DNA from 3 places in the Streptomyces sp. NPDC051243 genome. Region 3 is predicted to be linked to each of the others. Evidence: riboswitches for the same ligand, from Rfam matches in the RefSeq annotation. Region 3 holds a riboswitch; each other region holds the start of a gene.
The links. A riboswitch is a leader RNA that binds a small molecule or an ion and turns the genes downstream of it on or off. The one in region 3 is predicted to bind thiamine pyrophosphate.
Positions count from the first base shown of each region.

Region 1: another riboswitch for thiamine pyrophosphate. It lies ahead of ACIBAG_RS29985 (thiamine ABC transporter substrate binding subunit); the one in region 3 lies ahead of thiO (glycine oxidase ThiO).
Region 2: another riboswitch for thiamine pyrophosphate. It lies ahead of thiC (phosphomethylpyrimidine synthase ThiC); the one in region 3 lies ahead of thiO (glycine oxidase ThiO).

Region 1 covers NZ_JBITES010000012.1:204,432-207,698, forward strand. The annotation lists gene ACIBAG_RS29970 (phosphatidate cytidylyltransferase) at 1-71, shown strand, start outside; gene ACIBAG_RS29975 (SRPBCC family protein) at 208-657, shown strand; gene rlmN (23S rRNA (adenine(2503)-C(2))-methyltransferase RlmN) at 773-1,879, shown strand; TPP riboswitch at 1,911-2,018, shown strand; gene ACIBAG_RS29985 (thiamine ABC transporter substrate binding subunit) at 2,098-3,192, shown strand; gene ACIBAG_RS29990 (ABC transporter permease) at 3,168-3,267, shown strand, end outside.
Region 2 covers NZ_JBITES010000004.1:75,873-79,139, forward strand. The annotation lists gene thiC (phosphomethylpyrimidine synthase ThiC) at 160-1,944, opposite strand; TPP riboswitch at 1,937-2,126, opposite strand; gene ACIBAG_RS10915 (YibE/F family protein) at 2,198-3,267, shown strand, end outside.
Region 3 covers NZ_JBITES010000006.1:48,193-51,459, reverse strand. The annotation lists gene ACIBAG_RS16500 (NAD(P)/FAD-dependent oxidoreductase) at 1-1,140, opposite strand, end outside; gene ACIBAG_RS16495 (hypothetical protein) at 1,149-1,499, opposite strand; TPP riboswitch at 1,552-1,663, shown strand; gene thiO (glycine oxidase ThiO) at 1,661-2,827, shown strand; gene thiS (sulfur carrier protein ThiS) at 2,824-3,036, shown strand; gene ACIBAG_RS16480 (thiazole synthase) at 3,040-3,267, shown strand, end outside.

The DNA.
Region 1 (3,267 bases), on a different contig from region 3:
GGCTGGACTCGCTGCTGCCCACGGCTCCTGTGGTGTGGCTGCTGCTGGTGCTCTTCGTCGGGTCGGGCTGACGGATCGGTCAGTGTCAGGGAGCCTCCGTTCTTGCAGAGCGGAGGCTCCTTGGTCTGTGGGACGATTCGGGTGTACGTCAACGAAGGCACTCAGAGACACTCACAGGCACCCACAGGGGACTCGAAGGGGGTCATCATGACCGCCATCCGAGAAGTCATCGACGTCGACTGCACGCCGGACGAGGTCTACGCGTACATCACCGACCCGTCCCACCTGCCCGAATGGCAGCTGAGCGCCGTCTCGGCCGAGCCGCTCGACGAAGGGCCGGTCCACGCCGGCTCCCGGGTGCGGGTCACCCGGCGCATCGGCAACCGACAGCTTCCGATGACCGTGCAGTTCGACGAGCTCGACCCTCCGCACAGCTGGGATCTGCACGGGATCGACGGTCCCGTCAGGCCCCGCACCCACGGTGAGATCGAGCCGCTCGACGACGGACGCCGCTCCCGCGTGACGATCGACATCGACTTCGAAGGGCACGGCCTCGGCAAGGTCCTGGTGCCCCTCGTCGTCCGCCCACAGGTTCGCAAGGAACTGCCGCGCGACGAGCAACTCCTCAAGGACAGGCTGGAGCGCAGGACCGACTAGCCCGGCGTTCGGCAGGCACGTACGAGCCCGTCGCGGCCATCCGCCACGCGGGAGTGATCCCGGCTGTCCACAGGGGAGCGGGCCACACCAGTGGATCTGCGACACTGGTACAGCCATGCCTAAGCCCGGAGAACTCACTTTCGTCGCCCCCCGCGGAGCCAAGAAGCCGCCGCGGCACCTTGCCGATCTCACGCCCGGTGAGCGCAAGGACGCTGTCGCCGCGATCGGCGAGAAGCCGTTTCGTGCCAAGCAGCTCTCGCAGCACTACTTCGCGCGGTACGCGCACGACCCGGAGCAGTGGACCGACATCCCTGCCGGATCGCGCGCCAAGCTGCGGGAGGAGCTGTTCCCGGAGCTGATGACCGTGGTACGGCATCTGTCGACCGACGAGGGCACGACGCGCAAGACGCTGTGGCGGCTGTTCGACGGGACGCTCGTCGAGTCGGTGCTGATGCGGTATCCGGACCGGGTGACCATGTGCATCAGCTCCCAGGCGGGGTGCGGGATGAACTGTCCCTTCTGCGCCACCGGGCAGGCGGGGCTCGATCGCAATCTGTCCACCGCGGAGATCGTGCATCAGATCGTGGACGGGATGCGGGCGCTGCGGGACGGGGAAGTGCCCGGCGGGCCCGCTCGGCTGTCCAACATCGTCTTCATGGGGATGGGCGAGCCGCTCGCCAACTACAACCGGGTCGTGGGGGCGATTCGGCGGCTCACCGATCCCGAGCCGGACGGGCTGGGGCTGTCGCAGCGCGGGATCACCGTCTCGACCGTCGGTCTCGTCCCGGCCATCCACCGGTTCGCCGACGAGGGCTTCAAGTGCCGGCTCGCGATCTCGCTGCACGCGCCCGACGACGAGCTGCGCGACACCCTCGTCCCCGTGAACACGCGGTGGAAGGTGCGCGAGGTGCTCGACGCCGGGTTCGAGTACGTCGAGAAGTCCGGGCGCCGGCTGTCCATCGAGTACGCGCTCATCCGGGACATCAACGACCAGGCGTGGCGCGGTGACCGGCTCGGGCGGCTGCTCAAGGGCAAGCCCGTGCATGTGAACCTGATTCCGCTGAACCCGACTCCCGGGTCGAAGTGGACCGCCTCGCGGCCCGAGGACGAGAAGGCGTTCGTCGAGGCCATCGCCGCCCATGGTGTGCCGGTGACGATTCGGGACACCCGTGGTCAGGAGATCGACGGGGCCTGCGGTCAGCTCGCGGCCACCGAGCGGTAATCTGAGCGCGTACACCCGTACGAACATCTTCATATTCCGACAGGGGAGCGCCACAGCGCTGAGAGTGCGGCAACCAGGCCGCAGACCCTCTGAACCTCGCCCAGGTCATTCTGGGTAGGAAGTTCGGTCATCACTCAAGCTGTTGCGCCCTGCCCGGGAGCCGAAAGGACTTCTGGGCGGGGCCGCGTCTCTTCCTGGTCCATCCCAGGAGGAATTCAGTGAGCACCACCAAGAAGTACCTGGCCCTGGCCGTCGGTCTCGGCCTGGTCACGTTGTCCGCGTGCGGATCGTCGTCCGACGACGAGAGTTCCGGCGGGTCCGGGTCCGGCGGGTCGAAGACCGTGACGCTCGTCAGCCACGACTCGTGGGCCGTCTCGAAGAACGTCCTCGCCGCGTTCGAGAAGCAGTCCGGCTACCAGGTCAAGGTCCTGGAGGACGGCGACGCCGGGCAGGCCGTCAACAAGGCGATCCTCACCAAGGACAACCCGCAGGGCGACGTCTTCTTCGGCGTCGACAACACCCTGCTGTCGCGGGCGCTCGACAACGGGCTGTTCCAGCCGTACGAGGCGAAGGGCGCCGACAAGATCGACGCCCGGTACCAGGCCGACCAGGACGAGCACCGGGTCATTCCCGTCGACACCGGCGACATCTGCGTCAACTACGACAAGGCGTACTTCAGCGAGCACAAGCTGGCCCCGCCGACGTCGTTCGACGACCTGATCAAGCCGGCGTACAAGAACCTCCTCGTCACCGAGAACGCCTCCACCTCCTCGCCGGGCCTGGGCTTCCTGCTCGGCACCGCCGCCAAGTACGGCGACGACGGCTGGCAGGACTACTGGGGGAAGCTGAAGGCCAACGGCGTCAAGGTCGTCGACGGCTGGGAGCAGGCCTACAACGAGGAGTTCTCCGGCTCGGCCGGCGGCAAGCAGGCCAAGGCGGACCGGCCGCTCGTCGTGTCGTACGCCTCCTCGCCGCCCGCCGAGGTGATCTACGCCGACCCGAAGCCGACGGCCGCCCCCACCGGGGTCGCGACCGGCACCTGCTTCCGCCAGGTCGAGTACGCGGGTCTGCTCAGCAACGCCAAGAACGCCGAGGGCGGCAAGGCGTTGATCGACTTCCTGCTGACGAAGACGTTCCAGGAGGACATGCCGCTCAACATGTTCGTCTACCCGGTGGTCGACGGTGCCCAGGTGCCCGAGGAGTTCGCGAAGTACGGCCCGCAGGCCGAGGAGCCCGAGACCATGGACCCGGCGAAGATCGCCGACAACCGTGACGACTGGGTCAAGTCGTGGACCTCGCTCGTACTGAAGTAGCCCCCCGGCCGATTCGGAGGAGGAACCCGCGGAGCGCAGCGGTGCGGCTCGGCCTCATCGCCGTGCCCGTGGCCT
Region 2 (3,267 bases), on a different contig from region 3:
CCCCCGCCGTAGGAGAGCCCCGTCAGGGGACCCTCCTCCGCAACGGAGCCCTGGGGAGACCTCCTCGGGGAGGCGCAAGCCGAACAGCCGGGCAGCACGCCGGGCCCCCGGCCACGCGCCGGACACCTGGGCATGGCGCCCTGGGTCAGGACGTCGACGTCAGTCCGCGATCGGCAGGTACACGCGGTTGCCCGCCGCCGCGAACTCCTTCGACTTCTGAGCCATGCCCTCCTCGATCTCCTCCCGGGACTCGCCGTGCTGGCGGCGGATGTCCTGGGAGATCTTCATCGAGCAGAACTTCGGCCCGCACATGGAGCAGAAGTGGGCCGTCTTCGCGGGCTCGGCCGGCAGGGTCTCGTCGTGGAACTCGCGTGCCGTGTCCGGGTCCAGGGCGAGGTTGAACTGGTCCTCCCACCGGAACTCGAAGCGAGCGTCGGAGAGCGCGTCGTCCCACTCCTGAGCACCGGGGTGCCCCTTGGCGAGATCGGCCGCGTGGGCGGCGATCTTGTACGTGATGACGCCGGTCTTGACGTCGTCACGGTTGGGCAGGCCCAAGTGCTCCTTGGGGGTGACGTAGCAGAGCATGGCCGTGCCCCACCAGGCGATCATCGCGGCACCGATGCCGGAGGTGATGTGGTCGTACGCCGGCGCGACGTCCGTGGTCAGCGGGCCGAGCGTATAGAACGGAGCTTCATCACAGATCTCCTGCTGAAGGTCGATGTTCTCCTTGATCTTGTGCATCGGGACGTGTCCCGGGCCCTCGATCATGGTCTGTACGTTGAAACGCTTCGCGATCCGGTTGAGTTCCCCGAGAGTTCGGAGTTCCGCGAACTGCGCCTCGTCGTTGGCGTCCGCGATCGAGCCGGGCCGAAGGCCGTCGCCCAGTGAGTACGTGACGTCGTACGCGGCGAGGATCTCGCAGAGTTCCTCGAAGTTCTCGTACAGGAAGCTCTCCTTGTGGTGCGCCAGGCACCACGCGGCCATGATCGAGCCGCCTCGCGAAACGATGCCGGTCTTGCGGTTCGCGGTGAGCGGTACGTACGGCAGGCGAACGCCCGCGTGGACCGTCATGTAGTCCACGCCCTGCTCCGCCTGTTCGATGACCGTGTCCTTGTAGATCTCCCAGGTCAGCTCCTCGGCGCGGCCGTCGACCTTCTCCAGCGCCTGATAGAGCGGCACCGTGCCGATCGGCACGGGGGAGTTGCGCAGCACCCATTCGCGGGTGGTGTGGATGTTGCGGCCGGTCGAGAGGTCCATGACCGTGTCGGCACCCCAGCGGGTCGCCCAGGTCATCTTCTCGACCTCCTCCTCGATGGAGGAGGTGACGGCGGAGTTGCCGATGTTGGCGTTGACCTTCACCAGGAATCGCTTGCCGATGATCATCGGCTCGATCTCCGGGTGGTTGACGTTGGCGGGCAGCACCGCACGGCCCGCCGCGATCTCCTCGCGGACCACCTCGGGAGAAACGTTCTCCCGGATGGCCACGAACTCCATCTCGGGGGTGATCTCGCCGCGGCGCGCGTAGGCGAGCTGCGTGACCGCCTTGCCGTCACGGCTGCGACGGGGCTGGCGCGGCCGTCCGGGGAAGACCGCGTCGAGGTTGCGCAGACCGCCACGGGGCGAGGTGTGCTTGATCCCGTCATCCTCGGGGCGGACAGGACGGCCCGCGTACTCCTCGGTGTCGCCGCGGGCGATGATCCAATTCTCCCGTAGCGGGGGCAGGCCCCTGCGGACGTCGGTATCGGCGAGTGGATCGGTGTACAGGCCTGACGTGTCGTACAGCGTGACCGACTGCCCGTTGGTGAGGTGCACCTGGCGGACCGGCACCCGCAGATCGGGGCGTGAGCCCTCGACATACGCCTTGTGCCAGCCGATGGACTTCCCGGCCTCCTGGGACTGCTCGTCCTGGACGGAGGCAGGCGTGCGTGCGTCCTTGTTGGTCATGAGACCTACTCCCTACGCCGGCATTACCCGGTAACAGGTTCGGCGGTCGACGCAGCGGTTTCCGTCTGCCGACGTTTCGTGTGAAACATCACTCGCGATGGGTGATGTTTCATGTGAAACATCGCTGGGACGGAGGTCAGCGCCCTCTCAGCCCGGTGCTCCGAGCTCCCGCGTGTACAAAGGTGGCACCACGCTAGCGTCAATTCGGGCGCGCTGAACAGAGGGCCCCGGTCGTTCTTGCGATGATCGGTCGGTGACCACGACGCATGAACCTCCGTACCCACCGCCCGAGCGGCCCCGCGGATCCGGCGCCGGAAACGGCCCCGCCCGGGGCAACGGCCGTGCAGACGGCCGGGGTTCGGGGATTCCTGGAGCGAGATACGACGGCGGATACGGCCGTGGTTCCGGAGACGCCCGCGACGATCATGGCGCCGGACACGGCGGCTGGCACGAGCACGGTTCCGAATCCAGTGGCTCACCGGGGCGGGGACCCGGCCCGGGTGACGGGCAGGGGCACGATTCCGGTGGTCATGGACACGGGCCCGGGTCCGGCGGCTCGCACGGCGGCGGCGGCGACGGTGGCGGGTACGGGCACTCGCACAGTCACGCCCACGGTCCTGCGGCACCCGTCTCCCAGCACCTGCGCAAGGTCATCGCGGCGATCCTGATTCCGTTCGCCGCGGCGGTGGTGGTGGGGCTCGCGGTGCTGTGGCCGGGCGGTGCCCCGCCGCACGAGCGGACGGGCGTCGGCTTCGACCGGCAGACTCAGCAGGCCACGGTCACCAAGGTGGTCGAGGTGAACTGCAAGGAGGTGGGCGCCTCAGGGGTGCCCCCGACCGGTGACACCTCCACCGCCGAGGGCTCCTCCGCCGTGCAGCAGGAGAACGGCACCTGCAAGAAGGCGACGATCCGCGTCGACACCGGCACGGACAAGGGCCGTACGTTCACGGAGATCGTGCAGCCCGACCAGTCACGGCAGTTGCACGAGGGCCAGGAAGTCGTGGTCGCCTATGAGCCCTCGGCGCCCAAGGACCTGCAGTACTCGGTCACCGACGTGAACCGGCGCGTTCCGTTGGCGGTGCTCGCCGGCATCTTCGCTCTCGCCGTCGTGCTCGTCGGGCGGATGCGGGGCGTGATGGCGCTGGTCTCGCTGGCCATCAGCTTCCTGGTGCTCAACTTCTTCATCCTGCCCGCGATCCTGCAGGGCTCGAACCCGCTGGTCGTGGCGGTCGTGGGGTCGAGTGCCATCATGCTGATCGCCCTCTACCTGTGCCACGGCCTCTCGGCCCGTACGTCGGTGGCGGTGCTCGGCACGCTGATCTC
Region 3 (3,267 bases):
CGCCAGGAGGGCGACCAGGCGGTCGTCCTTCAACCAGCAGACCGTCCACGCCGGGCCCGAGGGGTCGCCGCGCCACAGGGTCGTGTCGGCGGCGGCGTGGTGCCCGGCGTACTGAACGAAGCGGCCGAACTGCTCGGACCAGAAGTACGGCACGGGGTCGTAGACCGCGAGAGGCTCACCGGTGACCTCGCCGAGGATGTTGGCCGCGACCGTGCGCGGGCCCTGGAGGGCGTTGTCCCAGTGGTGGACCAGCAGGCGCTCGCCATACCTCCCCGAGGGAAACGACGCGCAGTCGCCGACCGCGTAGACGTCCGGCACGGAGGTGCGCAGGTGGTCGTCGGCCACGACCTCGCCGTGCGCGCCGAGCTCGATGCCCGAGCCGGCCAGCCAGGCCGTGGCGGGCCGCGCCCCGATGCCGACCACGACGGCGCCCGCGGGCAGCCGCGAGCCGTCGTCGAGGATCACCGCGCCGGGCTCGACGCGCTCCACGCGCGCGTGGGTGCGCAGCACCGCCCCGCTGTCCGCGTACCAGGCGGTCATCGGCGCCGCCACCTCCGCGGGCAGCGCCCCCGCGAGCGGCCGGTCGGCGGCCTCCACGACCGTCACGGCGCAGCCCGCCTCGCGCGCGGCCGTGGCGAACTCGGCGCCGATCCAGCCCGCGCCGACGACCACGATGTCGTGCTGCCGGGCGAGCACCGGCCGCAGCCGCTCGGCGTCGTCGAGGGTCCGCAGCAGATGGACGCCGGGCACGCCCTCGGTGCCCGGCAGCCGGATGGGTTCGGCACCGGTGGCGAGCACGAGGACGTCGTACGGGACGGGCCCGGCCTCGGTGTCCAGCTCGTGGTCGGCGGGGCGCACGCCCAGCACCTCGCGCCCCAGCTGAAGCTCGATGCCGAGCGCCTCGAAGTCGACGTCGAAGGCGGAGCCCTCGGCCTTGCCGAGCAGGACGGCCTTGGACAGGGGAGGCCGGTCGTACGGCTGGTGGGGCTCGGCGCCGATCAGCGTGACCGGGCCCGTGAAACCCTGTTCCCGAAGGGCGACCGCCGTCTGCACACCGGCCATGCCGGCGCCGGCGACGACCACGCTCCGCTGCGACCTGCTCGTCTGCTCGCTCACCTGATCACCATAGACAACTGACATTTTGTCAGTCAGGAGTCGTGCTCAGTGACCTGCTCCACAACGCTGGTGCCGCTGCCCGCCTGCGACTCCCACTCCCAGCTCTCCTCCAGCCGTACCCGCCCGTCGGGCAGCTCGACCACCGTCGACACACAGTGCCCCGACGACGTCGTCCCGTCCCGCTTCAGCTGCACGTACCGGAAGTCCAGCCGGTCGCCTTCCCGGGTGCCCACGAGACGGCCGCGTACGACGTCGCCGCCCGCGTACTCGGCCCAGATCTCGCCGTCCTTCTCGTGGTACGTGAACCGGGTGCGGGTACCCACCTGACCTGGGGACTGATCGGCGACAGGGGCGAGGACGAGACCGTCGAGCGAGCGGGCCACGGGCGGAGGCTCCCTTACTGAGACATACGGCGGCGGGCTAGGGTGGCCAACGTAAAGCACTCGCGGGAGCCCGGACGCACCGGGCTGAGAGGGAGGCTGGCGGCCTCCGACCGTACGAACCTGATCCGGGTCATGCCGGCGAAGGGAGGGGCTGGACGCCCATGTCGCGTACGCGAATGTCAGACGTCCTTGTCATCGGGGGCGGAATCATCGGCCTGGTCACGGCGTGGCGGGCCGCACAGCGCGGGTTCACGACGACCGTCGTGGATCCCGAGCCGGGTGGCGGGGCCGCCCAGGTGGCCGCCGGGATGCTGGCCGCCGTCACGGAACTGCACTACGGCGAGCAGACCCTGCTGGGCCTGAACCTCGCCTCGGCCCGCCGGTACCCGGACTTCGCGGCCGAGCTCACCGAGCTGACCGGCCACGACCTCGGCTACCGCCGGTGCGGCACGCTGGCCGTCGCGCTGGACTCCGACGACCGCGCTCACCTGCGCGAACTGCACACCCTGCAGCGCCGGTCGGGGCTGGACTCCGAGTGGCTGTCGGGGCGGGAGTGCCGGCGCCTGGAGCCGATGCTCGCGCCGGGGGTGCGCGGGGGGCTGCGCGTCGACGGCGATCACCAGATCGACCCGCGGCGGCTGGCCGCGGCACTGGTGGCCGCGTGCGAGCGGGCCGGTGTCGTCTTCCACCGGTCCTGGGCCGAGCGCCTCGACGTCGTACGGGACCGGGCAGCCGGAGTCACCGCGGCGGACGGCACCGCGCTGGGCGCGGACCAGGTGGTCCTCGCGGCCGGCAGCCTCAGCGGGCGGCTGCCCGGGGTCCCGGACGACGTACTGCCGCCCGTACGCCCCGTGAAGGGGCAGGTGCTGCGGCTGACCGTGCCGAAGCGGTACGCGCCGTTCCTGAGCCGGACCGTGCGGGCCGTGGTGCGCGGCAGCCAGGTGTATCTGGTGCCGCGCGAGAGCGGGGAGCTGGTCGTCGGCGCGACGAGCGAGGAGCTGGGCTGGGACACCACGGTGACCGCGGGCGGGGTGTACGAGCTGCTGCGCGACGCCCACGAGTTGGTGCCCGGCATCACGGAACTGCCGCTCACCGAGACGCGGGCCGGTCTGCGCCCCGGCTCCCCGGACAACGCGCCGCTGCTCGGCCCGACCGAGCTGGAGGGTCTGTCGCTGGCCACCGGGCACTACCGCAACGGCGTGCTGCTGACGCCGGTCACCGGGGACGCCATGGCACACGTCCTGGCCACCGGTGAACTCCCGGAGGAAGCCCGGCCGTTCACGCCGAAGCGCTTCAGCCCCGCCGCACTCACGGAGCAGCCCGCATGAGCGTCCAGGTCACCATCTCGGTCAACGGCGAGCGTCGGCGGATCGAGCCGGGCACGGCTCTCGACACGCTCGTGAAGTCCCTCACCGCGGCGCCCTCCGGGGTGGCCGCCGCCCTGAACGAAACCGTCGTCCCGCGCGCGCAGTGGCCGTCGACGCCCCTTTCCGAGGGGGACCGCGTCGAGGTCCTCACCGCCGTCCAAGGAGGCTGAACCATGGCCGACGATCCCTTTGTCATCGGCGGTACGTCCTTCACGTCCCGTCTGATCATGGGCACGGGCGGGGCGCCCAGCCTGGAGGTGCTCGAGCGGGCGCTGGTGGCGTCCGGGACGGAGCTGACGACGGTCGCGATGCGGCGGGTGAACCCGTCGGTGCACGGCTCCGTGCTGTCCGTGCTGGAGAAGCTCGGGATACGGGTGCTGCCGAACACGGCGGGCTGCTTC